4 regions of the Mesorhizobium sp. FG116 genome follow, and region 2 is predicted to be linked to each of the others. Evidence: predicted binding sites of a transcription regulator. Region 2 holds the regulator's gene; each other region holds the start of a gene.
What was found. Region 2 encodes LexA, which represses DNA repair genes until DNA is damaged. Its sites were predicted from a motif close to TGTTCNNNNTGTGTTCNG; they were not measured.
Positions count from the first base shown of each region.

Region 1: a site for LexA is predicted at 2,354-2,371, ahead of ACODTY_RS10670 (PA0069 family radical SAM protein). Genes of this name have one in related genera too.
Region 3: a site for LexA is predicted at 2,588-2,605, ahead of ACODTY_RS00085 (helicase-related protein). Genes of this name have one in related genera too.
Region 4: a site for LexA is predicted at 1,967-1,984, ahead of rhuM (RhuM family protein). Genes of this name have one in related genera too.

Region 1 covers NZ_JBMDKS010000010.1:133,263-140,725, forward strand. The annotation lists gene ACODTY_RS10660 (substrate-binding domain-containing protein) at 1-915, shown strand, start outside; gene ACODTY_RS10665 (glycosyltransferase family protein) at 1,783-2,292, opposite strand; gene ACODTY_RS10670 (PA0069 family radical SAM protein) at 2,446-3,600, shown strand; gene rnhB (ribonuclease HII) at 3,742-4,437, shown strand; gene ACODTY_RS10680 (F0F1 ATP synthase subunit B) at 4,608-5,099, opposite strand; gene ACODTY_RS10685 (F0F1 ATP synthase subunit B) at 5,110-5,712, opposite strand; gene ACODTY_RS10690 (F0F1 ATP synthase subunit C) at 5,775-5,999, opposite strand; gene ACODTY_RS10695 (F0F1 ATP synthase subunit A) at 6,066-6,827, opposite strand; gene ACODTY_RS10700 (AtpZ/AtpI family protein) at 6,888-7,289, opposite strand.
Region 2 covers NZ_JBMDKS010000002.1:270,970-278,432, reverse strand. The annotation lists gene trpD (anthranilate phosphoribosyltransferase) at 1-45, shown strand, start outside; gene trpC (indole-3-glycerol phosphate synthase TrpC) at 50-868, shown strand; gene moaC (cyclic pyranopterin monophosphate synthase MoaC) at 865-1,353, shown strand; gene ACODTY_RS03290 (molybdopterin molybdotransferase MoeA) at 1,355-2,560, shown strand; gene lexA (transcriptional repressor LexA) at 2,677-3,396, shown strand; gene ACODTY_RS03280 (ComEC/Rec2 family competence protein) at 3,945-6,410, opposite strand; gene gltX (glutamate--tRNA ligase) at 6,507-7,463, shown strand, end outside.
Region 3 covers NZ_JBMDKS010000001.1:11,690-19,152, reverse strand. The annotation lists gene ACODTY_RS00085 (helicase-related protein) at 1-2,412, opposite strand, end outside; gene ACODTY_RS00080 (Lrp/AsnC family transcriptional regulator) at 3,055-3,525, opposite strand; gene ACODTY_RS00075 (aminotransferase class V-fold PLP-dependent enzyme) at 3,628-5,100, shown strand; gene ACODTY_RS00070 (hypothetical protein) at 5,191-5,430, opposite strand; gene ACODTY_RS00065 (cyclic di-GMP phosphodiesterase) at 5,929-6,936, shown strand; tRNA gene ACODTY_RS00060 (tRNA-Gly) at 7,099-7,173, opposite strand; gene ACODTY_RS00055 (prolyl-tRNA synthetase associated domain-containing protein) at 7,384-7,463, shown strand, end outside.
Region 4 covers NZ_JBMDKS010000012.1:6,935-14,397, reverse strand. The annotation lists gene cmk ((d)CMP kinase) at 1-229, opposite strand, end outside; gene ACODTY_RS11475 (FMN-binding negative transcriptional regulator) at 226-870, opposite strand; gene rhuM (RhuM family protein) at 911-1,945, opposite strand; gene aroA (3-phosphoshikimate 1-carboxyvinyltransferase) at 2,961-4,313, opposite strand; gene ACODTY_RS11460 (TIGR02300 family protein) at 4,507-4,893, shown strand; tRNA gene ACODTY_RS11455 (tRNA-Ala) at 5,058-5,133, shown strand; partial or broken gene ACODTY_RS11450 (transposase) at 5,271-5,408, opposite strand; gene ACODTY_RS11445 (DnaJ domain-containing protein) at 5,474-5,752, opposite strand; gene ACODTY_RS11440 (NAD(P)H-quinone oxidoreductase) at 5,809-6,816, opposite strand; gene ACODTY_RS11435 (aspartate ammonia-lyase) at 6,993-7,463, opposite strand, start outside.

The DNA of each region.
Region 1 (7,463 bases), on a different contig from region 2:
GACGCCGCCAAGCGGCACGGCTACCGCCCTAACCCGAGCGCGCGTCGGCTGGCCACCGGCAAGACCGGCATGATCGGCTATGTGCTGCCGACCGGTGCCAGCGTCGACATCGATCCGCATTTCGTCGAATTCCTGTCCGGTCTCGGCGACTATGCCCGCTCGCATGAATTGGACCTCGTGCTGTCGCCCGCCGACGCCGACGACCAGGAAACCACCTACCGCCGCATCGTGGCCAACAAGCAGGTCGATGCCGTCTACATCTCCTCGCCCCTCCCCGCCGACCGCCGCATCGCGCTCCTGCATGCGCTCGGCATTCCTTTCATCGTGCATGGCCGCAGCGACGACCACGCATTCGACTATTCCTATATCGACATCGACAATGAGGGGGCCTTTCGCGAGGCGACGCGGCTGCTGCTGCAGCTCGGCCATCGGCGCATTGCGCTCATCAACGGCGACATCAGGGAGACCTTCGCCATCCACCGCGAGCAAGGGGTGCGCCGCGCGCTCGCCGGCGACGGCCTGTCGCTCGACGACCGGCACACCCTCTCGATGACGATGACCGAGGAGAACGGCTATCGGGCAGCGCGGCGGCTGCTCGAAAGCGCCGACGCGCCGACCGCCATCCTCTGCTCCAGTCTCATCATGGCGCTTGGCGTTGTGCGGGCCGCGCGCGACCTTGCCGTCAGCATTCCGAGCGACGTTTCGCTGATCGCCCATGACGACGTTTTTTCGTGGCTTAAACCGGAGAATTTCTCCGTGCCGCTCGCCACCACCCGTTCCTCGATCCGGGCAGCCGGCGCGCGCGTGGCAGAACGTCTGGCGGCTCGCATTTCGGGTCTCGAAACCGACATCCGCGGTGAGGTCTGGCCCGTCGATCTCGTCGTGCGCGGCTCCGTCGCCGGCGTCCCGCGCTGACCCAACAGCCAGGCACCCTGGCCTCCGCCTCGTCATCCCGGAATTCGCTTCCGAGCGGAGCGAGGAAGGAATATCCGGGATCCATTCCGTGACATCGAGGACGCGCATCAACGGTACAGAACCGGCTGCGCGGTGGCCGAGCGCAGCGAGGTCGGATGAGGGGTGTCCGGCACCGGCGTAGATGTCCCCCTCTCCCCGTTTTCTACGGGGAGAGGGTAAGGGTGAGGGGCAGCGCTGACCTCGCCAAGCGCCGACCTTGCCAGACGTGGACCACACCACCCACTTTTCTATCCACAGCCCATGCCAACCCCTTGTTCCCACTCGCTTCCGCAAAAAACTTTGCACCCGCTTTTCCCCACCCTTCCGCACCTCCCTCATACTCAGTCCCATCGCTCTTGCGGGAACCGGCTGCGCACCGGGCAACGGTTAGGGCGGCGGTGACCTCCCCCCATTGGTTCGGCGCCAATGGACCCGAGGGCATCCGACAGGCCGGCGTCCTGCGGCGGGCTTTCCATGACAAAGGAAAGAGAACCCGTGGCGGCAGGAGGCGCATTTCGCCTGATCGTCGCGACAGGGTGAGACCCATCGGACGATCTTGGGACCGGTCGACTGGATGACAGACACCGGACGGGCGGCCGCAAGGCCGCATACTTTATCTAAACGAGCGACCGAACGGCCGCCCGTCCTCCCGACCTGCGCCTCAACGGCAAAGGTCAGTTCTTTGACAATGGCCAGACGGATGAAAATCCGGGCGTGGCAACCATAAAGCACGACCTCGACCAGCGTCTGGCCACTGCTCGGGGTCCCCGCCAGCGACGAGCGAGCTTAAGGGCGGAGCAGAAAAGCGTCCCCGGCAGCGCCAATCCCCTAGCTCTTCTGCGAAGCCGGTACGATCTCCGCCTGCAGCGTCTTCATGGCGAGCCCGCGCGCGAGAGCCTCGGCATCGGCAGCACTTTTCGCCAGCGCCAACGCCCTTGCCTTGGGGATCAGCAAGCCTTGCGCCAGCGTATCGGGGCGAACAAAAACGCGCGACAGGAAAGGCGCACGGTCGGCGCGGGAACGGCTGAAGCGCGCCGGCATCGCGGCCTTGGCCATATGGGCCGCGACATCATCGACCCAGCCGTCGAGCAGCCGCGCGCCCGGTTGCAGAAAAAGCAGCCATTCGCCCTTGGCCCGATGGATCGCCGCCCCGAGATCGGCACCTTCCAGCCACACGCAGCCGGCATGGTCGGCAACCTTGTGGGTCTGGTCGGTCGAACCCTGGTCGCGCACGAGGACATCGCGCAGCACGCCCTCGACCGCGCCGCCGATCAGCGAAGCCAGCGTGCGCGCCAGCCCCTCTTCGTCATTTTCGGTTTCGATCACGGCGCTCAGCATCCGGATGCCATAGCCGAAAGCTTGGCCTTCCACCAGTTCCAGGTTAGTGCCCCGACAACAAAGTTCTTGCTTTGTTCTTATTTGGTGGATAGGAATAATTTCATGAGAACGGCGATTCGACAGCCCGGAAATACACCTTGGGAGAAGGCCAAGATGGAACAGATCGTGCGCGCAGACATTGCAGCTTTCGGGGCCGGACGAGCAGAGATGGCCAATGCGATGATTGAACAAAGCGGGATGCGCGTGCGGCCGGACCGCAATCGCGGGCGCTCGGCGGGCATCAACCCGTCGGGCCGCTTCGAGCCGGTCAGCCGCCATGTCTTCGACGACGGCTGGGATTCGCTGGAGGATTTGCCGCCGTTCAAGACCGAAGTGCAGGTCGAACGGCCGCGCACCATCATCACCCGCAACGAGTCGCCGGACATTTCCTTCGACCGTTCGATCAACCCCTATCGCGGTTGCGAACATGGCTGCGTCTACTGCTTTGCCCGACCGACGCACGCGTTCATGGGCCTGTCGCCGGGTCTCGACTTCGAAGCGAAGCTGTTTGCCAAGCCGGACGCCGCCCGTCTGCTCGACAGGGAACTGTCGAAGGACGGCTACACGCCGCGCACCATCGCCATCGGCACCAACACCGATCCCTACCAGCCGATCGAGAAACAGTACCGCATCATGCGCGAAATCCTCGAAGTGCTCGAGGCGCGCGGCCACCCGGTCGGCATCGTCACCAAGTCCGCACTGGTAACGCGCGACATCGACATATTGGCGCGGATGGCCGAGCGCGGCCTTGCCAAGGTGGCGCTGTCGGTCACGACGCTGGACCGCATGCTGGCGAGGACGATGGAACCGCGCGCCTCGACGCCGACCAAGCGGCTCGAAGCGATCCGGCAACTCACCGATGCGGGCATTCCCACATCGGTCATGGTGGCGCCGATCATCCCGGGCCTCACCGACCAGGAAATGGAACGCATCCTCGATTCGGCGCGCGCCGCTGGCGCACGCGAAGCGGGCTACGTGGTCCTGCGGCTGCCGCTTGAGGTCAGCCCGATCTTCAAGGACTGGCTGCTGCGCCACTATCCCGACCGTTATCGCCACGTGATGTCGCTGGTGCGCTCGATGCGCGACGGCAAGGACTACGATTCCGAATGGGGCAAGCGCATGAAGGGCGCCGGTCCCTATGCTTGGCAGATCGGGCGGCGCTTTGAAATCGCCGCCAAGCGGCTCGGCCTCAACATCGAGCGGCGCACGCTGCGCACCGACCAGTTCGTCGCCGCCGCCAAGGAGAACGAGCAGTTGATGCTTTTGTGACTTTTTGCCGGAACGGCATCCGTTCCGTCCTGTTCCCCTCCCGTCCGGCCCGTCCCCGCCGACGGTGCCCTTCCCGCCCGCTCCCCCACCGGCCGGAAGGGTCTTGCGGAGAATCGGGGCCAATGCGAACCTCGCCGCACCATGGTTCGCGCGCGCCCCGATTCTCCGCTTCTCTTCGACATCGTCGAACGTCCAGACTTCTCCTTCGAAACGGCGGCGAAAGCAGAAGGCCTGTGGCCGGTTGCCGGAATGGACGAAGCCGGGCGCGGCCCGCTCGCGGGGCCGGTCGTGGCGGCTGCCGTAGTGCTCGACCCAGCCAATATTCCAGATGGCCTCGACGATTCCAAACGGCTCAGCCATGCGCAGCGTGAGGCCGTCTTCGAGACGATCCTCGGCTCGGCGCTCGGCGTCGCCATGGCATCGGTCTGCGCCGAAGGCATCGACGCCAGCGACATCCGCAAGGCCAGCCTCGAGGCAATGCGGCGGGCGCTGTGCGGCCTGCCGGTCCGGCCGAAGCTCGCTCTGGCCGATGGCCGCGACGTACCGCCCGGCCTGCCCTGTCTCGGACGCGCGCTGGTCAAAGGCGATCAGCGCTCGCAGTCGATCGCCGCAGCCTCCATCGTCGCCAAAGTCATGCGCGACCGCATGATGGCCGACTGCGGCAAGCTTCATGTCCACTACGGCTTCGAGGTTCACATGGGCTACGCGACCCAGCGCCACCGCGTCGCCATCAAGGCGCATGGCCCATTGAAGCGCCTGCACCGCGTTTCCTTCGCCCCGTTCAGGCTGGAAACCGACGATGCCGCAGAGCCTGAAACCGTATCTCTCGGCATCTGACCGCGAAAACAGGTCTCCCGAAAATGAGTTGTAGCCTTCGAAGGCCCGCATGAACTCAGGCAATTGAAGCGGGCGGCCCAAAGCTGAAGGACTTGCCCCTTCATCCCCCCAACAAAAAGCCGCCGGGTTTCCCCAGCGGCTCGATGTCTCGGTGATACGTTGGCTCGAACTTAGTTAAGCTTGGCTTTGACCTCGGCCAGCGAAGCCTTGAACAGGTCGCCATCCGCCTTGGCATCGACACGGCCTGCCAGAACCTTGCGAGCGGCCTCGACAGCAAGATCGACGGCGCTGGCGCGCACCTCGTTGATCGCCTCGCGCTCGGCCTGGCCGATCTTCTGTTCGGCAAGCGCGGTGCGGCGGGTAACGTATTCCTCGGTCTTCTTGTGGGCTTCCTCGGCAAGCACCGCAGCTTCGCGCTTGGCGGCCTCGACGATGTCGGCAGCCTCCTGCTCGGCGGCCTTGCGCTTCTTCTGGTACTCGGCCAGAAGCGACTGTGCCTCCTCGCGCAGCTTGCGGGCCTCGTCCAGCTCGCTGCGGATCTTGTCCGCCCGCTGGTCAAGCGACTTGGAAATCACTGCCGGCACCTTCACGTAAATGCAGATGCCGATGAAGATTAAGAGGGCGATGGTTGCCCATACGGTTGCGAGAGATGTTGCGTCCATTGCTCTTCCCTCAGCCCGCGATCGATTTCACTGCCGCGGCCACGCCTGCCTTGTCGGCCTTGCCGACCAGTTGCTCGACGATTGCCGTTGCGGTGGATTCAGCGATGCCGCCGACATCCTTCATGGCGCTGGACTTGATCGAGGCAATATGCGCCTCGGCCTCGGCCAGCTTCTTCTCCAGATTTACCTCGACCTTCTTGCGAGCGGCCTCGGCTTCGGCCTTCGCTGCATCACGGGCCTGCTGGCCGATGGCGTTGGCGCCTGCCTTGGCTTCCGCCAGTTCCTGCTCGTAGGCAGCTACAGCGGCATCCGCCTCGCCCTTCAGCCTGGCGGCCTGGTCCAGATCCTGGGTGATCCGGCTGGAACGCGTGTCGAGAATGCCGGCAAGGCGCGGCATCACCACCCGCTTCAGGAAGAGGTAGAACAGGCCGAACGTGATGGCCAGCCAGAAGATCTGCGATGCGAAGGTCGCCGGATCGAAAGGCGGAAACGTACCCTCATGCGCCGCCTCGTGCGGAACTTCCGTTCCGGCCTGTGCGCCGCTTGTGGCATGCGCATCACTGCCTTCGGCAGCAGGCGCGGTTTCTTGCCCATAGGCTGGTGTCACGAACATTTCTCGTCCCCGTCATTCGGGCCGGCCGCGTCGATGCGGACGGCCCCACATTCAACGACAGATCAGCCGAACAGCGCCAGAAGCGCGATGAGCAGCGAGAAAATGCCGAGAGCTTCCGTAACGGCGAAGCCGAAAATCAGGCGGCCGAACTGGCCATCGGCTGCGGACGGATTGCGAAGAGCGCCGGCGAGGTAGCTGCCGAAGATGTTGCCCAGGCCAATGCCCGCGCCACCCATGCCCAGGCACGCAATACCAGCGCCGATGTACTTTGCTGCTTCAGCTTCCATTTGTTCAACTCCTTGTAGGATCTCAGTTTGGGGTTCGTCGACGCAGACCGTCTGCGAGCGATTCGGTTAGTGGCCCGGGTGGAGGGCGTCGTTCAGGTACATGCAGGTGAGGATGGCGAAAACATAGGCCTGAAGGGCCGCAACCAGCAATTCGAGCGCGGTCAATGCCACAGCCATGATCAGCGGCAGGATTGCGCCGGCGATGCCGACCGCGCCCAGCGCGCTCAGCGAAACGACGAAGCCGGCGAAAACCTTGAGCGTGATGTGGCCTGCCAGCATGTTGGCGAAAAGACGAACCGAGAGGCTGACCGGCCGAGAAAGGAAGGAAACCACTTCGATGGCCACGACCAGCGGCAACAGCACCATGGGCACGCCGCTCGGCACGAACAGCTTGAAGAAGCCGAGGCCGTGCTTGGCCAGGCCGTAGAACACCACGATGCCGATCACCATGATCGCCAGGGCGAAGGTGACGATGATGTGGCTGGTGATGGTGAAGAAGTAGGGGAACAGGCCAAGCAGGTTGGCTGTCAGAATGAACATGAAAAGCGAGAACACCAACGGGAAAAACCGCATGCCTTGCGATCCCGCGGAATCCTTCAGCATCGAACCGACAAACTCATAGGTCATCTCGGCGGAAGACTGCCAGCGCGACGGAATGAGGTGACGTCCGGAAGTGGCGAGGTAGAGGAACAGCGAGGCCACAAGTACGGTGGCGACCATGAAAAGCGACGAGTTGGTGAAGGACAGATCATAGCCACCGAACTCGATCGGGATGATCTTGTTGATATGGAACTGGTGGATCGGATCGACCTTGTCAGCAGCTGCCACTTTCAGTCCTCACACGGCCGCGCACGGCTCTCTCAAATACCATCACGTCCAAGACGTGTCTCAATCACGCTTCGGACCGACGCCGTACTTGCCCTCTCCGAAGCCGGCAATCAGGCCAGCCGAACGCAGGACGTTGAGCACGCCGGCGGCGAAACCCAGGAGTAGAAACACGATCAGCCCCCAAGGCGAGGTACCGGCCAGCCGATCGACCATCCAGCCTATGCCGACCCCTACCGCTATCCCTGCGATGAACTCGCTGGACAGCTTGAAGGCCTGACCGTAGCCGATCACACCGCCCGCTTTCGCGTTGTCTTCCCCTTTAAGCGTTTCCGGCTGCCTTGCTGCAAGAGATGCTTCAAGCTCACGCCGACGCCGCTCAAGTTCGTCGTCGCGGATGTCGCCTTTGCGATCGTCACCGGGGCTGGTCTCTCCGGTTCCGGCTGGCCTTTTCTTATCGGCCATCGCAACCTCCTTGCCCGGCCATAACGTCACCGTCGGTCCGCATCCAATTGCGGCGCAACATAGTTAGAGGGCTAGCCGCCGTCAAGCCACGGCGCGGCTTTCAAAACCAAGTATTTCGTATTGAAAAATCAATTAGTTAGGCAAGTGCGACATCGTGCCCGGCATGGGCTGGAG
Region 2 (7,463 bases):
GCGCTGCAGGTCCTGGACAAGCTCATCAAGGTTTCCAACGGATAGGGCGATGGCCGACATCCTGCGCAAGATCGAAGCCTACAAGCGCGACGAGATCGCCGCCGCCAAGGCGCGTATCCCGCTTGCCGAACTAAAGGCGCGCGCCCGCGACGAAGCCGCTCCGCGCGGCTTTCTAGCAACCCTCGAGGCAAAGACCGCCTCGGGCCAATACGCACTGATTGCGGAAATCAAGAAGGCCAGCCCGTCAAAGGGCCTGATCCGCGCGGATTTCGATCCTCCGGCGCTGGCGAAAGCCTATGCCGAAGGCGGCGCGGCCTGCCTGTCAGTGCTGACCGATGCGCCATCCTTCCAGGGCGCGCCTGAATATCTGGTCAACGCCCGCAAGGCGGTAGCCCTGCCAGCGCTGCGCAAGGATTTCCTGTTCGACCCCTATCAGGTCCACGAAGCTCGCGCCTGGGGTGCCGACGCCATCCTCATCATCATGGCAAGCGTTGACGACGCGATGGCGCGCGAACTGGAAGACACGGCATTCTCGCTCGGCATGGACGCGCTGGTCGAAGTTCACGACGAGCCTGAAATGGAGCGCGCGCTGAGGCTCTCCTCACGCCTCATCGGCATCAACAACCGCAATCTGCGCACTTTCGAGACGACGCTCGAAACCTCCGAGCGGCTTGCGCCCATGGTTCCCGCCGACCGGCTGCTGGTTGGCGAAAGCGGCATCTTCACCAATGCCGACTGCAGGCGGCTCGCCAATAGCGGCATCGGCACATTCCTCGTCGGCGAAAGCCTGATGCGGCAGGACGATGTTGCCAGCGCAACGCGCACGCTGCTCGGCCTATCTGTTCCAGCGGAAGCAGCGCGGCTATGAGCACTGGGCCCAAGCTCACCCATATCGGCGCATCCGGCGAAGCGCATATGGTCGATGTTGGTGACAAGGCCGAAACGGTGCGCACGGCGATTGCCGAAGGCTCCGTCGCCATGCAGGCCGACACGCTGGCAATGATCCTCGCAGGCAATGCCAAGAAGGGCGACGTGCTTGGCACCGCGCGCATCGCCGGCATCATGGCCGCGAAAAAGGCGCATGAACTGATTCCGCTCTGCCATCCGCTCCTGCTCACCAAGGTTTCGGTAGACATCGAGCCCGACCACGCTTTGCCCGGTCTGAAGGTCACGGCGCTCGCGCGCGTCACGGGCAAGACGGGCGTCGAGATGGAAGCGCTCACCGCCGCATCCGTCACCTGCCTGACCATCTACGATATGGCCAAGGCGGTGGACCGCGGCATGGTCATCTCCGGCATCCGGTTGGTGGAAAAGACCGGCGGCAAGTCAGGCGATTACAAATCGGAGGCGTGACATGGCCCTGCTGCCCGTCGACCAGGCTCTCAAGCGTTTGCTCGACGACGTCGAGACGCTGCCGTCCGAAAGCGTCGCACTGGCGGATGCCTATGACAGGGTGCTGGCCAAGCCGGTCATCGCCTTGCGCACCCAGCCGCCCTTCGCAGCTTCCGCCATGGACGGATACGCGGTGCGCGGCGTCGACGTGGCAAAAGCACCCGCCCGGCTCAAGGTTATCGGAGAAATAGCCGCCGGTCACAATTTCGCAGGCACGGTCGGAAACGGCGAAGCGGCCCGCATTTTCACCGGCGCGCCATTGCCTGACGGAACAGACACCGTCGTCATCCAGGAAAACGTCAGCGGTCTGGCGGACGGCCGTATCGAAATCGCCGAACCGACCCGCAGCGGTGCAAATGTCAGGCGTGCCGGGCTTGATTTTGTCGCAGGCGACACCTTGCTGGAACAGGGCCACCTGCTTGGCGCAAGAGCACTGTCGCTTGCCGCATCGGCAAATCGATCGCACCTCGATGTCGTGCGCCAACCTGTCGTCGCCATCATTGCCACGGGTGACGAACTGCTTGTCCCCGGCAGCGAACCGGGCCCCGGCCAGATCATTTCCTCGAACGCCTATGGCGTCATGGGGGCCGCCCTGTCGGTCGGCGCACGCGCGCTTGATCTCGGCATCGCGGCCGACCGCAAGGAAGCTATAGCCGCGTTGGTAAAACAGGCTGTTGCGGCCAAAGCCGATGTCATCGTTACGATGGGCGGCGCATCTGTCGGCGACCACGATCTCGTGCACGGCGTTCTCACCGGCGAAGGCATGAAACTCGATTTCTGGAAAATCGCCATGCGCCCCGGCAAGCCGTTGATGTTCGGGCGCTTGGGCAACATCCGTTGCATCGGCCTGCCCGGCAACCCAGTGGCCAGCCTGGTCTGCTCCCAGCTTTTCCTCAAACCTCTGCTCGCTCGCCTCGGCGGTCGCCCGTTCCGCCAGAACGTTCGCGAGGGACTCCTGGGCACACCGATGGCAGCAAACGATCTGCGTCAGGACTACGTCCGCGCCACTCTCAGCCGGCAAGGCAGCGCGCTGATTGCAACGCCGTTCAATGTTCAGGATTCCTCGATGCTGCGCACCATGGCGACAGCCGGTTGCCTCATCGTGCGCGAGCCCTTCGCGCCGGCAGCCGAGGCAGGTACACCCTGTCGCATCCTCTGCCTAAGCTGAACAAATCGTCAACGCATTCATTAAACTTTAAACGGTTGCGGAACACAACTGGAACAGATAGTGTTTGTTCCGGGTTTGTTTTCCGATTCTGGACTCTACCGCGACCGGGGGCCGCAATGCTGACGCGCAAGCAACATGAACTTCTTCTCTTCATCCACGAGAGACTGAAAGAGAGCGGAATCCCGCCGTCTTTTGACGAGATGAAGGAGGCGCTCGACCTTGCCTCCAAGTCCGGCATCCATCGGCTGATAACGGCACTTGAGGAGCGCGGTTTCATCCGCAGGCTTCCGAACAGGGCCCGCGCGCTTGAAGTGTTGCGCCTGCCGGATTCGATTGCGCCTGGCCTCAATGCGGCGAGGAAATTCTCGCCAAGCGTCATCCAGGGTAGTCTCGGACGACCGGTCAAGGAACCTTCCCGGCTGCAATCCGCCAGCAATGACGACGATGCGGCATCGGCGGTTTCCATTCCCGTCATGGGCCGCATCGCGGCCGGTGTTCCCATCGACGCCATCCAGCACAAGACCCATTCGATTTCCGTGCCGCCGGACATGATTTCGGGCGGGGAGCACTACGCGCTCGAGGTCAAGGGCGATTCGATGATCGAGGCCGGCATTTTCGACGGCGATACGGTCATCATCCGCAATGCCAATTCGGCGACGCCGGGCGAAATCATCGTTGCCCTGGTGGACGAAGAAGAGGCCACTTTGAAGCGCTTCCGCCGCAAGGGCGCATCGATTGCGCTCGAAGCAGCCAACCCAGCCTATGAAACCCGAATTTTTGGTCCTGACCGTGTCAAGGTACAGGGCAAGCTGGTCGGATTGATCCGGCGCTACTGAACCAACCATAGTTGCATCATATCGACCGGGCGTTGACGCGCCCGGTCGATTTTTTGATGGGATAAACAACTGATTTCTCCCGGCTTCGCCCCGGTCACCCCATATTTGGCAATGAGGCATTTTGTCTTTTGAGACAAAGGCCTAGCGCCACAATTTCGTGACATTCATTATGAATTTGGCAGATGGCTTCTACGCCATCCAATGTCACTGTTTAACGCACTCTGGGAAATGACCGGGGTGGAAGGAGTTTCCGATGCCTGCCCCTCGGTTCTGTCACTCATGCGCAGGACCCCGCCCACGCGCCGCCGTTCGATGCCCTTGGTGTCAGCGCAGCTACGATACGATGCACGGCCAGCCAGAGCATCTGTTCGGAGTTCTTCGCGGTGAGAGGAAGCCATCCAAAACCCATGTTGAAACGGACTAGTGCATGTCTCCCGAAGGTGGGCCCGGTTTCGGGCAAAGACATGCACAAAATCAAAGAGCCAAAGCGTGTTATGCGAATCTGAAAGATCGCGACGCGCTTTAGGCAGGGCTTTGGTTGAAATCCGCTAGTCTTCTGCAATCGGTTCCGGCTCGGGGTGATCTGGGGTTTTGCGTTCCTTTTTCTCGTAAGGAGCGAGCCCCCGCGCTTCGCGCGAAAACCGGCGCTGGACATGCCACGGCCGATAGTCGGCTTCAACGGCAAAACTGACTTGTGCACGCCCGCCCTCCGCCTGGTCCGGTAGGAAGACGGCGGCGCTGCCAAGCCTCGCGAGCTGCCGCTTGGTGATGATCGCCACCGACGGCAGGTCGCATGGATCGGAGGCGGTCGCATCGTCGATTACGATCACAGCCGCCAACTTGCAGGCAGGCCTTGCCGCGGCTTCGGACTTCGCCAGCGCAACCACTTTTCCTGACATGTGCCTCGCCACACAAAGATCGTTCGCGCAGTGGAACTCGCCAGCCCCCGGCGCATCAGCCACCGAAACAAGCGTCTGATCGCTACCCGTGTGCGGTTTGACAACCGTTTCCGCATCGAGCGCGCGCCGCCAATTGTCGATCGTGAACGCATTCGGACGCGAGCGGTTGACCGCCAGTTGTTCCTCGCCGATTGGCACGGCCACCAGCCGTGCATCCTCCGAGATCAGCAAATCGGGCGTGCGCACCTGCGCCACCATAAACAACCCCGCAATCGCCAGGGGAATTGCGGCAAGCCTCAGCCACGTTGTCGTGATCGTCGCGATCACCAGCGCAATCGTCACCAACACCACCGATGAAGCGGAAACCAGCCCGACGGCATCGAGTGGCGAAAGCGCCGCGATCCATTCCGACATGCCGATCATCGCTGACAGCCCCTTGCCCATCACGTACAGGAACGGGCCATCCAGACCGAACGGCATGAAAAGCGATGCGAATACCGCAAAGGGCATGACGATAACCGACACGATCGGCATCACGGCCAGATTGGCGAACAGGCTAAGCGGCGCAACCCGCTGGAAATGCCACATTGCGAACAGCGTCGTGGCGCTGCCGGCTATGATCGAAGTCGCCGCCAACGCCACCATCATCATGGCAAACCGGTTCATCAACGCACCCGGCAAGGATCGCTTTTGAGCCGAGGGCGCAACCGGACGTGAGGCACGGTAGTCGGCCCAGCCGGCATAGGCTCCAACCAGTGCCGCCGTCGCAGCGAATGAAAGCTGGAAGCTTGGCCCAACCACTTCGTGTGGCGACAGCGCGATGACCACGATTGCCGAGATGGCAAGGTTGCGCATGGTCAGCGCCGCGCGGTCGAACAAAACCGCTGTCAACATCACCGCAAGCATGATGAAGCTGCGCTCCGCCGCAACCACCATGCCTGAGATCAGCAGATAGGCGGCAATCGCAAACAGCGCAGCCGCCGCCGCGTATTTCTTTGTGGACCGCCGCGAGGCAAAGTCCGGAAAAAGCGCGAACGCGCCGCGCATCAGGCTCATCACCGTGCCCGCCACCAGCGCCATGTGCAGCCCGGAAATCGAAATAATGTGATAGATGCCGATCTTGCGCATCGCCTCGTTGATCGTCTCGGGAATGCCGGCCCGAACGCCCACGATCAGCGCCGCGGCGATCTCGCCTTCCGGTCCTCCGATGCTCCCGCGCACGTGGTCGGCGATGGCGTCGCGCGCCCTCTCTATCGCCGTAGCTATCCGGGTTCCCAGCGGCATCGGCGCGTCGGTACTCACCTCGATATCCGAAAGGAAAAAACCGCTGCCGCCGATGCCGTCGAAATAGCTTTCGAACGAGTAGTCGTAGCTGCCCGGTCGCACCGGCCCCGTCGGCGGCAAAAGCCGCACCAGACCCGTAACCGCCGACCCCGCCGCCAGCCCTTGCGGCACCTTGCGCGCGGTCAGGCGCACCCGCTCCGGCTGGTATCTAAGCGCAGGCCGCTCCGTCGAAACGACATCGACCGTCAGCCGCGTGCGCCCATTGGCCATGTCGTCGATGGACACCACCCTGCCCATCAGCCGCGTCGTGACCTCCGAACCCAGCATATGCGTGTCCGCCCGCCAGGTTTCGAGCTTCCCGGCAAGCATGCCTGCGCTGCAAAGCAAAAGCGCCAAAGCACCGAGCAGAGCCGTATGCCGGGCGCGCACGCTCCACGACAAGACCGCAAGCGCACCCGCCGCCGCTAGCAGCGGCAACCAGTCCGGTTCCGCCTCCAGCGTGAAGTAGAAGATCACGCCAACCGCGAGAAACACCGGCACCAGCAGGAAGGCCATGCCGCGATCCAGCTCGGTGGCCATTGCCTTGACCGTTTCCGCTCGCAGCCCAGCCAGCGAGAGCCTGCGCATCCCCCGAAACCACCAGCCGGCAGTGGACCTCGCACCCAGCTCGACCGCCACTCGAGATGGAACACCCGACTCAGCCACGCCAGGCAGGTGTTCAACGGAAATTGAGGGAAGCTGGGCAGGCGCGTGCGAGGCAAAAAACGAGCGCTCACTGACCTCACTCAATGCACTTGCAACGTCTTTCTCGCCCCGAGCTGATCCAGCCATCGGGTCTGCCCCTTGCACCCAAGGCTCCTATGGTACATGAACGCGCCAACCATAAAAGCCTGCGCCGCAGCGGGCCGTCTGTTCCTTGAGAGTTTCATGTCCGAAAAGGTCGTCACTCGCTTCGCCCCCTCGCCCACCGGCTTCCTGCACATCGGTGGCGCGCGCACGGCGCTGTTCAACTGGCTCTATTCGCAGCACACCGGCGGAACGATGCTTTTGCGCATCGAAGACACCGACCGCGAGCGCTCCACCGAGGCCGCCACCGCCGCCATCATCGAAGGTCTCACCTGGCTCGGCATGACCTGGCAGGGCGAGCCGGTCTCGCAGTTCGAGCGCGCGCCGCGCCATCGCGAAGTCGCGGAAGAACTGGTCCGTCTCGGCAAGGCCTACTACTGCTACGCCACCCCTGCCGAGCTTGAAGAAATGCGCGAGAAGGCCCGCGCCGAAGGCCGTCCGCCGCGCTATGACGGCCGCTGGCGCGATCGCGATCCGTCCGAAGCGCCGAAAGGCGTTGCCGGCGCCATCCGCATCAAGGCTCCTTCCGAGGGCGAAACCATCGTTCACGATCTCGTGCAGGGCGAAGTGCGCTTCCCCAACAAGGATCTCGACGATTTCATCATCCTGCGCTCCGACGGCAATCCCACCTACATGCATGCCGTGGTGGTGGACGATCACGACATGGGCGTCACCAACATCATCCGCGGCGACGACCACCTCACCAACGCCGCGCGCCAGACCGTCATCTACAACGCCATGGGCTGGGCCGTGCCGAAAATGGCGCATATCCCCCTCATCCATGGTGCCGATGGTGCAAAACTCTCCAAGCGCCATGGCGCGCTCGGCGTCGAGGCCTACCGCGCCATGGGCTACCTGCCCGAGGCCCTGCTCAACTACCTTGCCCGTCTCGGCTGGAGCCATGGCGACGACGAGGTGATGTCGATTGCCGACATGATTTCCTGGTTCGACATCAAGGACGTCAACAAGGGTGCGGCCCGCTTCGATTTCGCCAAGCTGGAGGCCCTGAACGGCACCCACATGCGCGCCATGGACGAT
Region 3 (7,463 bases), on a different contig from region 2:
CATGTCTTCGGCGGTGGCACCGAGGATCGACATCATCGGCGGCGTCACCATGAAGGCGTTGCCGTCATACGCACCATCCGGGCGCTGGCCGAGGCCGGGTTTCCAGTTGGTGGTTGGGCGGATCAGATCGGCCAGGCGCTCGAGAATATCGACGCGGACGGCACGGCGGCCAAGATTGCGATAGCCGGCGAGCCTGTAAAACGTCTTGTCGAAGGATGCATCGACCACCACCGAGGTGCGGCCAGTGGCAAGTGCGTTGACCACGTCGCCAAAGCCCGGCTTGTCCTTGCCGTCATTCTTCAGCGCCCACAACAAGGTGACCAACCCCGCCGGCGCCGGTTTGACGAGAGCCGGTACAAAGACATGGTAGGCACCAAAGCGAACGCCCAGCCGGCGCAGCGCAGCGCGGCCTTCCTGGTCGAGCGAACGCATGTCCTCGGCAATATCGCGACGATTGATCATGCCGAAGTGCTCGACAAGCTGGAACGCGATTCCACGGGCGATGCCCGAAATCTGCTCGGCAGCCTTCAGGTCGATGAGCGGCTTCAACAGACTTTCCACCTGGAAGCTGACGAAGCGTTCGGCGCGCGCCGCGACCTTGTCGCGCGCGGGGCCGGTCAGTTGTTCGTCGGCGAGAAGCACCACGCGTGGCTTGAGCGCGTCTTCACCGGCGACCAGCGTGCCGACGGGAGCGCCTATCCAGCGCAGCGTTCCGTCCGAACCCAGCGCGATGTCGTTGTTGCCAGACGCGGCAAAGCGCTCGGCGCGCGCCTCGAATTCAGCGGCCAGCGCCTTTTGCGCCGCCTGGCGCACAGCCTTGGCATCCTCGCCGCCAGCGCTCTGGTCGGCGGTAAAGCGGAACCCTTGCAATTCACCGACATGGTGCCCCTCGACGAGGACCGTTCCGGTGGGGCTTATTTCGGCTTCAGACATCGTGTTTTCTCTAAGGCGGCGCATGAGGACGGAAGTCCTGCGGTCTACGAAGCGTTTCGTCAACCGCTCATGCAGCGCATCCGACAATCTGTCCTCGATTTCGCGTGTCTTTTCTTGCCAGTGTGCCTGATCGGCAAGCCAACCGGGTCGGTTGGAGACAAACGTCCAGGTGCGAATCTGAGCGATGCGGTGCGATAGCGTGTCGATGTCGCCGTCCGTGGTGTCGGCGCGGCGGACCTGTTCGGCCATGTAGTTTTCATCGACATGGCCACGCTTGACCAGGTCCATATAGATCGAGGCAATGAGGTCGGCATGCTGGGCCGGCGCGATGCGGCGGTAGTCCGGCAGGGCACAGGCTTCCCACAACAATGCAACCCGCTCGCGCCCGCTGGCCAGCGCCCGGATTGCCTCGTCGCGTGAAAGATGCTCGAGCGCCTGAGCATCGACCGCCGGCAATGCCCGCGTAAGTCCCTCCGCCGGCGCGTTGGTTTCGATCGAGCGCTTCAACGCCTCAAGGCTCGCATAGTCGAAATTCGGGGTGCGCCACTGAAGCACCTTCACCGGTTCGAAATCATGGCTCTCGATCTTCTGGATCAGATCGTCCTCGAAGGGATCGACCTGACCTGTGACGCCGAAAGTGCCGTCGCGCAGGTGGCGGCCGGCGCGCCCGGCAATCTGGCCGAGTTCAGCAGCGGTGAGCTGGCGGAACTGGTAACCGTCGAACTTTCGGTTCTGGGCGAAGGCAACGTGATCGACGTCGAGGTTGAGACCCATGCCGATGGCGTCGGTGGCGACGAGGTAGTCGACGTCGCCGGATTGGTAGAGCGCCACTTGGGCGTTGCGGGTGCGCGGGCTGAGCGCCCCCAGAACGACGGCAGCGCCGCCCTGCTGGCGGCGGATCAGTTCGGCGATGGCATAGACCTCATCGGCAGAGAAGGCGACGATGGCCGAGCGGCGCGGCAGGCGGGTAAGCTTCTTCGATCCCGCATAGGCAAGATGAGAAAGCCGCGGCCGCGTCACCACAGAAACGCCCTTGAGCAGCTTCTGCAGGATGCCGTGCATGGTGGCGGCGCCGAGCAGCAGCGTCTCCTGTCGCCCACGCAGGTGAAGAATGCGGTCGGTGAAGATGTGGCCGCGTTCGAGATCGCCGGCAAGCTGCACCTCGTCGATGGCCACGAAAGCCGCGTCGGTTTCGCGCGGCATAGCCTCGACGGTGCAAACGACGTAGCGCGCGCCGGCGGGCTGGATCTTCTCTTCCCCGGTTACCAGCGCGACCTTGTTGGCGCCGACCTTCTCGCACAGACGTCCATAGACCTCGCGCGCCAGCAGGCGCAGCGGCAGGCCGATGACGCCGCTCTCATGCGCCACCATCCGCTCGATGGCGAGATGCGTCTTGCCGGTATTGGTCGGGCCCAGAACCGCGGTCACGTCGCGCCCGGACAGGATCAGCGGGTCATGATTTTTCGGCTGGATATTCATCGGCTCGGAAAGTCTCATTGGCCTGCGTGCCGCGCCCTTCGGGAGGAGGCGGGCAAGGGTCGTCTCGACCCAGCCGACACATAGGCATTTCCGCGCGACTGGGAAAGTCGCAATGTTCCACAGCGAGCGCAAAAGCGGCAGCTTCAAGCCGTTTTCCATGATGCAGATTAACTTGTGGAACGAGTCTGGAACGAATCGGCGACGAATCGCTGACTCGATAGAATTCATGATTTGTTCACGGCTAGATATGGCGGACCGGAGAGTTGTATGCACCAAATGCTGAATCTTCCTCGTGTAGTTTCATCCGCGTGCTGCGGCCCCGGTTAACTTTTGTGCACAGACGTTCGAAAGAGATTGGCAAGACTATGCACTGTTCCGGCAAGGTCATGAAAAAGCTGAATATTTCCTAATGCAAATTAACCATATATCGAATGATTCAGGCCCTATGCGTTAATACTCGGTCCAAAGCCGGAACGAATCGGCGACGAATCGATATTGGGCGGACTTTCTTGTTTCGTTCACTACAACATCTTGTATCTCGAACAGGTTATCCACTGGCTATCCACAATCGTTCCGGCCTCGTTCGTCTGGAATCCGCCGGCGTTCTTAATCATTATGTGCCGGATCGATACAGGCAGGAACTCACCGCAAGCGGTTGAGGTCGGCGGCGCGGTTTTCAATGATCGCCTCCATGGAGAAGAAGCCGGTTACCGTCGCAAGATCGAAATTGGTGATGAGCTTTTGATAAAAGCCGTCATAGCCGCCCATGTCGCGGGTTACGACCTTGATCAGGTAGTCCCAGTCCCCGCCAATCCGGTAGAAATCGGTGACTTCGGGCAAATGTTCCACGTGCTTGCGAAAGCTGTCGGCCCACTCCTTCGAATGATGGCGCGTGCGAACCATGACAAAGACCGTGAGTTTGAAGCCGAGCGCTGCAAGGTCGATGCGAGTGTGCGTGCCTTTGATCACGCCTTCGCCCATGAGCTTCTGTAGCCTTCGCCAACAGGCGTTTTGAGACAGGCCGACCCGCTCGGCGAGGTCTCGCTGCGAAAGCCCACCATCTTTTTGCAGGCATGTCAGTAATTTGAGATCAATTCCGTCGATATTTTCCATGAAGCCTATCAAATGAACGAAAACTGGCTCAAGATTGCAAATCTTAGGTGCATTTTCAATGCGGCGTCGGAGCTATTCTGAGATCATCAATGGAGGTCTCCCATGCCCGCGGCCGTGCCCGAAAATGCAGCCAAGCTCACCCTGATCCAGAGTTTCAGGGCCCGCTTGGCGGTTCCAGGCATATTGGATGATCTGCGTTCCGGCCTGATCGGCAACGATGCGGAGATCGAGGGCCCATTCGGAAACAAGCCTCTCGTCTACGCCGATTATGTCGCCTCCGGCCGCGCCTTGATGCAGGTCGAAGAGTTCATACTGCGCGAGGTTCTGCCCTTTTATGCAAACAGCCACACCGAGGCTTCCTATTGCGGCGGCGTGGTCACGAGGCTGCGGCGCGAGGCGCGCAAGGCCATCGGCGACTGTTGCGGGGCAAGCGATGAGCATGCCGTGATCTTTACCGGGTCCGGCGCGACCGCCGGTTTGAACCGTCTCGTCACCTTGCTTGGCGTCAACGCCTCGGTAGCCACGGGCAAGCGGGCGCGCGTCATCATCGGCCCCTATGAGCATCATTCGAATATCCTGCCCTGGCGCGAAAGTGGCGCCGAGATAGTGGAGATCGCCGAGGGCGCGCACGGCGGTCCGGATCTTGACGAACTGGATGCCGCGCTGCGCGGCGCATCGGAATTCGACTGTGTCGTGTGCGCATTTTCGGCAGCATCCAACGTAACCGGCATTGTCACCGACGTCGCGACCGTGACGCGCAAGGTAAAAGCTGCCGGCGCAAAGATGGTGTGGGACTATGCGGGCGCCGGTCCCTACCTGCCAATCGCGATGTCGCCCGCCGAAGGCGCTGAAATCGATGCTATCGTGGTCTCGCCGCACAAGTTCATCGGTGGCCCGGGAGCCTCCGGCATCCTGATCGTACGCCGCGATGCCGTGGTGACCACCAAGCCGAGCTGGCCCGGCGGCGGCACGGTCAAATTCGTGTCGCCCGCGGCGCACGACTACAGCAACAGCCTTGAAGCGCGCGAGGAGGCGGGGACGCCGAACGTGGTCGGCGATATCCGGGCCGCACTTACCTTCCTGGTCAAGGATGCGATCGGGCTGCAAACAATGCAGCGCCGAAACGACGAACTTGCGGCGCGTGCAACCGCTGCCTGGCAAGGCATCGACGAGATTGAACTTCTGGGATTGCCGGGTGCGCCGAAGCTGCCGATATTTTCGTTCAAGGTGAAAGATGGCCACGGCGGCTATGTTCACCAGCAACTGGTGACGCGCATGCTCAGCGATCGGTTCGGCATCCAGGCGCGTGGCGGCTGTGCCTGCGCTGGTCCCTATGTCCACAGGCTGCTGTCGATCGACGCGGCGGAATCGGACCGGATGCGGCAGGATATTCTCGCCGGCCGGGAAATCCAGAAGCCCGGATTCACCCGTCTCAACTTCAGTGTCCTTTTGCCGGACGAAAAGGTCGAACTCATCCTGAAGTCAGTCATCGAACTCGCCCGAACGGCGGACCGGTATTCGGCCATGTATGAATGCGACGCCAGCCGGGCGATTTTCTTTCCTGCGGCAGCTTGAGCGCGTAGCTCGCCTGGGTCGCCTTCGCATTGCGCCAAGCTGAGGACTCTCCACCTGATTTCCTTCGCGGGCAGCGCTGCGCTCCGCACCTCACTCCTCCAGCCTGAAGGCCAGCATGAGCGCTGCTTCGGCGGCGACGTGGCCGGGGATCGGGCCGCCGCCGCAAGCGCCGGGGCCGTCGTCGCCCATCGGCAGATGGCAATGGCCCGAAAAGCGGCAGGCCCGTCTCGGGCAGCGTTGGGGTGCGCCGTCGGCTTCGAGCGCGAGGCTCAGTGCGGACATGCAAAGCCGCTTGAAGCCCTGCGGGATAGTGTCTTGTCTCTCCGTCATGTCTGGTCCTTTCGGGTTGGATGTTGCAGGCATGCGGAAGTCTCTCCCCGCCGCGAACGGATCGGGAAGCAGACGCAGGAACCGCGCCTTTGGAATTTATTTTACGGCGCGGTGTCCTGCGTCCGCCGGCGTTCTTGCCTTACCGGGGGCAGCACTTTTCGCCGAAAGCCCCGATCAAGGCCCGGACCTGGGGGATCATCTCCCAGCCGCGCTACCGTAGCGCGACCGATCCGGCGCCGCCGCCCTCGCCTGACGCCCGGTGCGCAGCCAGGCTTCCCGTGAGAACGGTGCAAGGATTATGCGGCAGGCCGGGAAGGCGTGGACAAAATGGAGAGAAAAATTTTGCAAAGATGAGGGAATCGGCGGGCTACAAGGCGAGTACTGGCCGGAATCTATTCACAGTCGATGGTTGCGGGACGATCTTGCTGCCTGCGCGATAGGGCAAGGAAAGTTTACGAACATGCCGTAACGTGAAGTGGCGACGCGGTAGTGGGGTGCATGACGAATTCGAAGCTTCTTCAGATCGATAAGGATGAGGCCCGTCTCGGCATGTTTGTCCATGGGTTCGGCAAGCAATGGCTGCGCAGCCCGTTTGCAGCCACCCAGTTCAAGCTTTCCAGCCCGGCTGAGCTGAAGGCGCTTCGCGAAAGTTCGGTCACGACGCTCATCATCGACCTGTCAAAGGGCATAGGACCGACCGGTTCGACGTCCGTACTACCAAGACCCGATGTGACCCCAATGCCCGCCAACGTTGGCGACTTGTTCGCGAAGCCGACCGGAATGGTCCGCTCGATCTTCACCAAGGCAGCCTCGTCACTGAGCATTGACCGGCAGCAAGTGGAGACGGTTGTCGATGTCGTCGACCAGCTCATGTACACACGCCCGGCAAGCGTTCTGAGCCTGACCAGGCTCAGAACAAAGGACGAGATCACTTTTCAACATTCAGTAGCGGTCTGTGCCCTTGTCGGCCTGTTCGCGCGACATTTGAAGCTCGACGGCAATCTGGTCCGGATATTGTCGGTCGGTGGTCTTTTGCACGACATTGGAAAAATCCGCATCCCGACCGACATCCTGACCAAGACCGACAGGCTTACGGCTGACGAGATGATTGTCATGCAGACCCATCCGCGCGAGGGATATGCGATGCTGGCGAGGACGAAGGGCCTGCCGGAAGTTGTTGGGAAAATGTGCCTTCACCATCACGAAAAACTGGACGGGTCCGGTTATCCGGATGGCTTGAAGGACGGTGAAATCAGTGCTGCGGCAAGGATTGTCGCGATTTGCGATGTCTTCGATGCCTTGACGTCGATCAGGCCCTACAAGAAGGGCTTCACGCCTCAGGCTGCGGCGGAGATGATGGGGACGTGGAACGGCCACTTCGATCGGGTGCTGCTAAAACAGTTCTTTGATTGCATGGGTCTGACGTGGCCGGGCGAATCGGCTCAAACCCTGCAAATCACCGATGAGATGGTGGGCATTGCCGAGGCGGACCTGAACGACTTCTAGGCAACCTGTCTCGCGCATGGCGTGAGCCCGCAGCCAGATTGCCGTCGAATTGGTGACCCGCGTGTAACCCGAACCCTCTGAGCCACTTCCGAGTCCCGTGATTTAACCGCCTGAAAAGCGAAAAAGCCGCGGAGTTCCGCGGCTTTTCGATGCTTGAAATATTGGAGCGGGTGAAGCGATTCGAACGCTCGACCCCAACCTTGGCAAGGTTGTGCTCTACCCCTGAGCTACACCCGCTCGCACGGCCTTGAGCCGCAAGCCGCGCCTATATGGCCGAAGCGCACGGCGATTGCAACAGGGAAATCGACGCCTTTCTAGCCAGAATGGATGAATTTCGAACCATCCTATGGATTTACAACCGCCGCCGCCTAGTGGCGCAGATCGCATCTTGTCTTGCAGTGCGGCTTGGCCGTAAACGGCGTTCAGCGTTCTCAGGAAAGGCTCGCCATGCCGAAGACCGAATCCGATCTGCTTGCCTTTCTGGCGCAACTTGGCGTCGCCGTCACCACCAAGCGCCATCCCGCCCT
Region 4 (7,463 bases), on a different contig from region 2:
CCGCATGAGCCGAAAGCACGGCGCGGTCGAGATGGCCGAGATCGACCAGCCTTGCCGCCTCCACCGCATGTGGCTCGTCGCCGAGCGGCCAGCCCTTCATCAACAGCATGTGGGCAACGGCGCGATAGGTCAGCCCGGTGTCGAGATGCGGCAGGTGATAGTAGTCGGCCAGCCGCCTCGCCAGCGTGCCCTTGCCGGCGCCTGCCGGACCATCAATGGCAATAATCATCGTTTGGCACCGTAGTGGCGCACCAGTTCGGCCATCGCCGCATTGTGCAACGGCTCGCCGCTCGTTCCAAGGCTCTCAGCCACCCTGTCCCTGTCGGCGGCGGGGCGGTTCTGGCTCACCTTCCACTTGCCCTCGATCTCGGTGATCTCGATCTCAAGCCCGACAATGCCCTTGATCTGCGACTGGATATAGCTTTCCGGCGCATCGCTCACCGCCCATGCGTCGGCGCGGCCCGTTTCGTGCTCGTCCGTCAGGGCCGAGACATGCGCATGCAGCCAGTCGGCGCCCTCCATGACGGTCACCTTGCCGCGCACCTGCACCATCGCATAGTTCCAAGTCGGCACGACCTTGCCGGTTTCCTGCTTGGTCGCATACCAGGACGGGGTGATGTAGGACTCTGGCCCCTGGAACACCACCAGCGCCGGTGCGCCGTCCTTCAGTTCCTGCCATTGCCCATTCGCCTTGGCCATGTGCGCCAGCAAGGTTCCCTTGGCAGATCGGCCCGCCTCGAGGTGGAACGGATAGACATTGGCCGTCGGCCCGCCGGCCGGCGCGGTGATCAACAATCCCAGCGGATGCGCCCTTATCAGGGCGTGCTGCACCTGAAGATCGTCTTCTTTGAAAAGCGGCGGCTGGTACATGCTGGCATTCTTTCTTGCGCTGGCTCGCTCTGGTCGCGGGTCAGCGCTTCGGCGTCTTTGGCAGTTTTCCGGCCTCGCGCGCAAGCTCGGCGATCAAGCGATCGGCTTCATCCAGACGCTCTGCTTTTCGAGCCTGAACAAACCTTTCGTATTCCGCTTCAGCTAGTTGCCGCGCAGCCGAGGCCTTCATAGACCCTCCCGAGCGCAATAGGTTTCGTCCAAGGCCCGTCAGTTGCTTGTCCAGCACGGCCTCCGCGTCGCGCATGACGACGAGACGTCCCAGATCGAGCTGGTCTTCGAAGACATCGAGCAGGATGGTCGTAAGCCGGTTCAGCTCCTTGATCTCAGCTTGCCCGAGATAGTTCTTCGATACTCTAACGTCGGCCTTGCGAATGGTGTCGCCCGGCCAGTTCACAAGGCCCATGTTTTCCGCGGCGTGGTTTGCCCTCGCCGCTATGATCTCGGCTGGCGTTTGCGCGGTAACCGCATAAACCAGTTTCGCTTGGGTCTGCTTGTAGAAGGTCTGCGAGACGTCCGAGGCAGGTTCGTAGTCCTGGCAGAGCGAGCATATCCTGCGCAGTTCCCGATAAACGTTGGCCTCGTCGGAGCGGATGTCGCGAATGATTTCGCGAAGCTCTGCAACACGATCCATGGCCTGCGGCTGCTTGAGCCGAGGCGCATCGACGACAAACCCTTTTCTCGCGAATTGCACCAGAATGCCGGTCGCCCAACGGCGAAAAGTGGTTGCCTGGGTAGAAGACACCCGATAGCCGACCGAGATCACCATATCGAGGCTATGCAGAGCGACGGGCTTCGCCGAACCAGCAATATGCATTTTCTGCATATTGCCTTCCTCAGCCAACTCACCCTCTTCTAAAACGTTGGCAATGTGCCGTGAAACAACCGATTGATCGCGCCCGAAAAGCTGCGCGATCTGCGCCTGCGTCATCCAAAGCGTTTCGCCTTCGTAGCGGATATCGAGGTGCAGCCCCTTCTCCGTTCCATAGACAAGGAAGCGGTTCCCGGTTCCTGCATCCTCGACGAGATGAACCGGCTCTTCGCTGCTGTCGTTCATAGTCCCACCCGGCACTGCAATGAGAACATAATAGCAACATCTGCAATTGAATGTCAGCAGGAAATCGTCGAATGCTTCTTCATGTGTGGATAAAATTCATCGCCCATCAGCGGAGCAAGGAAATTTGCCCAACCAAATCAGGGCTGTCTATTTCCTCACGCGTATGTTCCTGCCGAACTTATCCCCGCCCTGTCGCGCGGCACTATGCTTTGCCCGTCCCTTCCACCGGGAACACCTGTCATGACGGTGATTGCGTGGGGAGGGGTCGGTGCCCCGGAGGCGAGGCTAACGTGGTCTTGTTCCGGGGAGGTTTGGCTGCTCCCCCACGAAGGGGCCGGTTGCGCCCTGTGCAGCGTTGAAAGGGGACGCGCTAGGCCTGCCGAGCGTTGCCCTCACCTTAGCAGCGGCATCTTTTCGGAGAGCCTGTGAGGGGACACGGCGGGTCGATGAAAGCGGAGCGGCTTGAAACCTTAAGACACCGGACGGGCGGCCGCGAGGTCGCATTATCTATCTAAAACGAGCGTCCTTGCGGCCGCCCGTCTTCCCGACCTTGAGCTTTACAAGCAAAGGTCAGTTCTTTGATAATGGCCAGACGGCTTCAGCCGGGCGTGGCGATGAATAAGCACATCCATCTCTTCGTCATCCTAGGGCGGAGCAGGCCTAAGGCCGTTGCGAAGACCCTAGGATCCATGCCGTGAAGAAGCCGCAGCGCGCAAATGGCGCAAAAAATGGCTCCTCATTCTGAACCATGTTGCACGTGCCAACCCGCACGGCATGGATCCTCGGGTCGCGCCCATCGCTGCGCTCAGGCTTGCCCGAGGATGACGAACGGAAAGGGACTTTCCACGCGACAAGGCGCGGTGGCTCGGGGCGGAGATTCAGGTCAGGGTGAGTCGAAAATGGTGGAATTCGAGAACCGGAGCGGAGCGTACATTAAAGTACGTGAGCACCGGAAGCGCAGAAAAACGCCACTTGCAGGCCACCTTCACCTGAATCTTCCCTGCACCTGAATATCCTAGTCGATGTGAGCGCCAAGTCCCGCCATGAGCCCCATGAACTCGGGAAAGCTGGTGGCGATCATCGAGCGGTCATCGACCGTGACCGGGTGTTCCGAGGCCAGCCCCATGACGAGGAAGCTCATGGCGATGCGATGATCGAGATGGGTTTTCACCGCCTCGCCCTTGTCGCGACCGCCAAGCCTTTTGCCGCCCGGCGTGCCGCGTACGGCAAGCGAGGTCTCGCCCTCGGTGCAGTCGACACCGTTCAGCTTCAGCCCGTTGGCGACAGCCGCAAGCCGGTCGGACTCCTTCACGCGCAGTTCTTCAAGGCCCTGCATCAGCGTCTCGCCCTCGGCGAAGCTGGCGGCAACTGCGAGCACCGGATATTCGTCGATCATCGACGGCGCGCGCTCCGCCGGCACGACGACGCCCTTCAACTCCGAATGGCGCACATGCAGGTCGGCGACATCTTCGCCGCCGGCATTGCGTTCATTCAGCACCTCGATTTGAGCGCCCATCTCCTGCAAGGTCAGGATCAGGCCGGTGCGGGTCGGGTTCATCAGCGCGTTCTGGATGACGATGTCGGAACTTGGCACGATCAGCGCCGCAACGAGCGGGAAAGCTGCGGAAGACGGATCGCCCGGCACCGCAATGGTCTGCCCGGTCAGCTTGCCCTGCCCTTCGATGAAGATGTGGCGCACGCCGCGCTCATCGGTCTCGACCTGAAGATTGGCGCCGAACCCCTTCAGCATCTTTTCGGTGTGGTCGCGCGTCATCACCGGCTCGATCACGGTGGTGATGCCGGGCGTATTCAAGGCGGCCAGCAGCACCGCGGATTTCACCTGCGCCGAGGCCATAGGAACTCGGTAGGTGATGGGCGCCGAATGCTTCGGCCCGCGCAGTGTGATCGGCATGCGGTCGCCGGGCGCTGCCTTCAACACCTGCACGCCCATCTGCCTGAGCGGATCGAGCACGCGGCCCATCGGCCGTCCGGACAGCGATGCGTCGCCGATGAAAGTGGTTTCCATGTCGTAGGTGCCGACCAGCCCCATGGTCAGGCGCGAACCGGTGCCGGCATTGCCGAAATCGAGCGGGCCTTCCGGCTCAAGCAGAGCGCCGTTGCCGGTACCGCGAATCACCCATTCGTCACCCTGCTTTTGGATATGCGCGCCCATCGCCTTCATCGCCTCGCCGGTGCGCAGCACGTCCTCGCCCTCGAGCAGGCCGGTAATGCGCGTCTCGCCGGACGCCAGTCCGCCGAACATGAAGGAGCGGTGCGAAATCGACTTGTCGCCGGGAACCCGCACGGTTCCGACAAGCGCCGCCGAGCGGCGGGCCGTTGCAGGTTGCGGGGCGGCATCGTGCGACATGGCAATTCCTCTTGGCGAAATCCCGATGGACAGACATTTTCCCATCGGCGTGGCGGTCTCGTATCATGGCCCGCGGCTACGGTCATCCCCCGGCGCCGGCGTCCAAACCGCCCTTTTTCCAGGCTGCCTTTTAGCTTTGACAGCGCTTCAATGAGCCGTTAAGGGGACCAGACTTTTTTCGACGAGGCTTGCCGTGGCGAAACCCGAACTTGGCACAAAACGCATCGACCCGGAGACGGGCCGCAAATTCTACGATCTGAACAAGGATCCGATTGTCTCTCCCTATACGGGCAAGAGCTATCCGCTCAGCTATTTCGAAGGCTCGAAGCCGTCCAGCATCGAAGACGATGAGGACGTAGCCGAGAAGGAAGTCGACACCGAGGAAGAAGGCGCGGAAATCGTGTCGCTCGAGGATGCCGACGAAGAGGCGAAGGGCGACGACCTTCCCGATCTCGGCGACGACGATGACGATGTCGACCTTGGCGACGACGATGACGATACGTTCCTCGAGGACGAGGAAGAAGGCGACGACGACGTCTCCGACATGATCGGCGTCGGCGACGACGACGAGGAAATCTGATCACCTTCCTGCCGGCGCGTCGCTTCTTTTGCGGCGCCGGCAAAAAGCGGCCTGTTGAGGCTTGCTATTGACGACAGGCAGCGCTAGAAGCCGCCTGCACTACGGGCCGGGTCTTCCCGGTCTGATCTCTTCGCCGGAAACGGCGCCGGCTGACTGCCGGGAGTGGGGCCATAGCTCAGTTGGGAGAGCGCTTGAATGGCATTCAAGAGGTCGTCGGTTCGATTCCGATTGGCTCCACCAAACAGTCCCTCTCTAAAGTGACGGATTTCTCGGCAGGTGAATAGCTCCGTCTTTTCCGAGGCTTAGCAGAGCGTTCGTGGGAATATGTAGCTGAGACGCAGCGGTTTGGCTGGCTTTCTCTGTGTTTTCTGCCTAACGCCCCCGCAACGAAGAGCGTGAACGATCCCACTCAACACACGGCGATCATCCACGCGAGGCTTGCCGCGCACATCGGTCGAAAGCAGTGGCTCGGTCCGTGCCCACTGTGTATCGGAGAACCAAAAGAAATCAGCCAAATCACTGCCTCCGTGATCAGGCAGTGAATCACGATCTTCCGACCGATGCACCTCTTTTCCGATTTTTAAAACCCAAGATACCAGTCAACAGTGCGGTATTTTTCTGGATGTGTGTCGTAATCATGACGACTATCTGGATCAGATAGAATCTTGTAAGCGTATTCTATATTATCAACAAAGTATAATTTTCTTACAATTGACCTAGAAATCCCCTTTTCCCCTAGCCATTTTATCTTTTTATTATAAGCATCCTCTATTTCATCTTGAGATGCATACTCATTTATTGAGAATATGTCATATAAACTCATGTCGGCCTGGTGCGCTATCTCACAACCTTCAGGCACTATTTTATCCCTGCAATTGCGCGTGTCTGATAATAAAATATAATCCCATGGATCGGCTATGATGATCCAGCCATTTCGATCTGCGGTAAAAGTTCGATAACCAGCTTGCCGATATTCCCGTTATCATCCATTAACTGATGTGCTTGGACGACTTCACCAAGCGCATATTTTCGAAAAATACGCGGCGTGACGTTGCGCTTGGCAACAAGAGGCCAGATATGGCGCTCCACTTGGCGCGCCAGCCTGCTTTTTTCTTCTGTAGACTTTGGTCGCAGGGTCGAAGACGTAAGCGTAAGCCCCTTCATCATGACAGTCGTCAGGTCAATTGGAACGACGGCCCCTTCCATGAAGGCGATACTGACATGACGGCCGCCTGGCGCGAGCACTGAAAAATTGCGGGCAACATAGCTGCCGCCGACAATGTCCAGTACGACATCGACACCTCGATCGCCAAGCGATACATGGCAAACCTCTACGAAGTCCTCGCTTCGATAGTCGATAGCGATATCGGCGCCAATGGTTCGCAAGAATTCAACCTTTTCGGTGCCTCCAGCCGTCGCAACCACGGTAGCGCCGGTCGCCTTGGCAAGCTGGATGGCCAGGGAACCAATGCCGCTGGCCCCGCCGTGGACAAGCACCACTTCACCTGGCGCCAGCCGTCCAAGCTCGAAGAGGTTGTGCCAGACAGTGAATGCCGCTTCAGGTAGTGCCGCCGCGGGAATCGGATCGATCCCAACGGGGACTGGCAGGCAATGACCAAGCTGGGCGGTACAATATTCTGCGTACCCCCCGCCTGCCACGAGCGCTGCCACCTGCCGGCCGATCTGAGAATCGGAGACACCCTCCCCTACGGCTACCACTTCACCCGAGACTTCGAGCCCAAGAACATCGGTAACTCCGGCTGGAACGGGAATAGCACCGCGACGCTGCATAATGTCGGGTCGGTTAATTCCGGCTGCGGCAACTCGGAGCAGAACTTGCCCTGCCCCGGCCTTCGGCACGGGTCGGTGGACCAGTTGAAGCACTTCCGGTCCACCGGGTTGCGACGCCACGACAGCCTTCATCGTTGCCGGCAGAGTTCCCATTCGCAATCTCCTTTGTCACCGGTCCGCACAGCGACACCCGTTCGCTTGCTAGAATTGCTCCAGCTTCTTCCTGTTTGTGGCGAACCGTTGCGGATCGGTAAAATCGTGTTTCACGTCCTATGAGATCGGATACGCCGAGGCTTTTGTCTCCTCCGCTACCCGATGAAGGCAAGTGATGCCGGATCGAGAATCTTTTCAGCTTCTTCCGGGGTAACCAGTCCTCGCTCCACGGCGAGATCGGCCACCTTGCGCTCGAGCCGTAGAGCATCCTTGGCCAGTTCGGCGCTCCGGCCATAGCCAATCAACGGAACCAAAGCGGTAACCGATCCTACACTTGCATCCAAGTGTGAACGGCAGCGTGCTGAATCGGCCTCGATGCCGCGGACACAATCCTGATCGAGGGCACGAACGGCCGCCTTTAACATCTGGATCGAGAAATGGAGGTTGAAAGCGATAAGGGGCTCCATAGCGTTCAACTGAAGTTGGCCGGCTTCTGAAGCCATGGTGACGGCCATATCGTTCCCCACAACCTGAAAGCATACCTGATTGACCACCTCGGGGATTACCGGATTGACTTTACCTGGCATGATGGACGAGCCAGGCTGAACCGCGGGGAGCTGGATTTC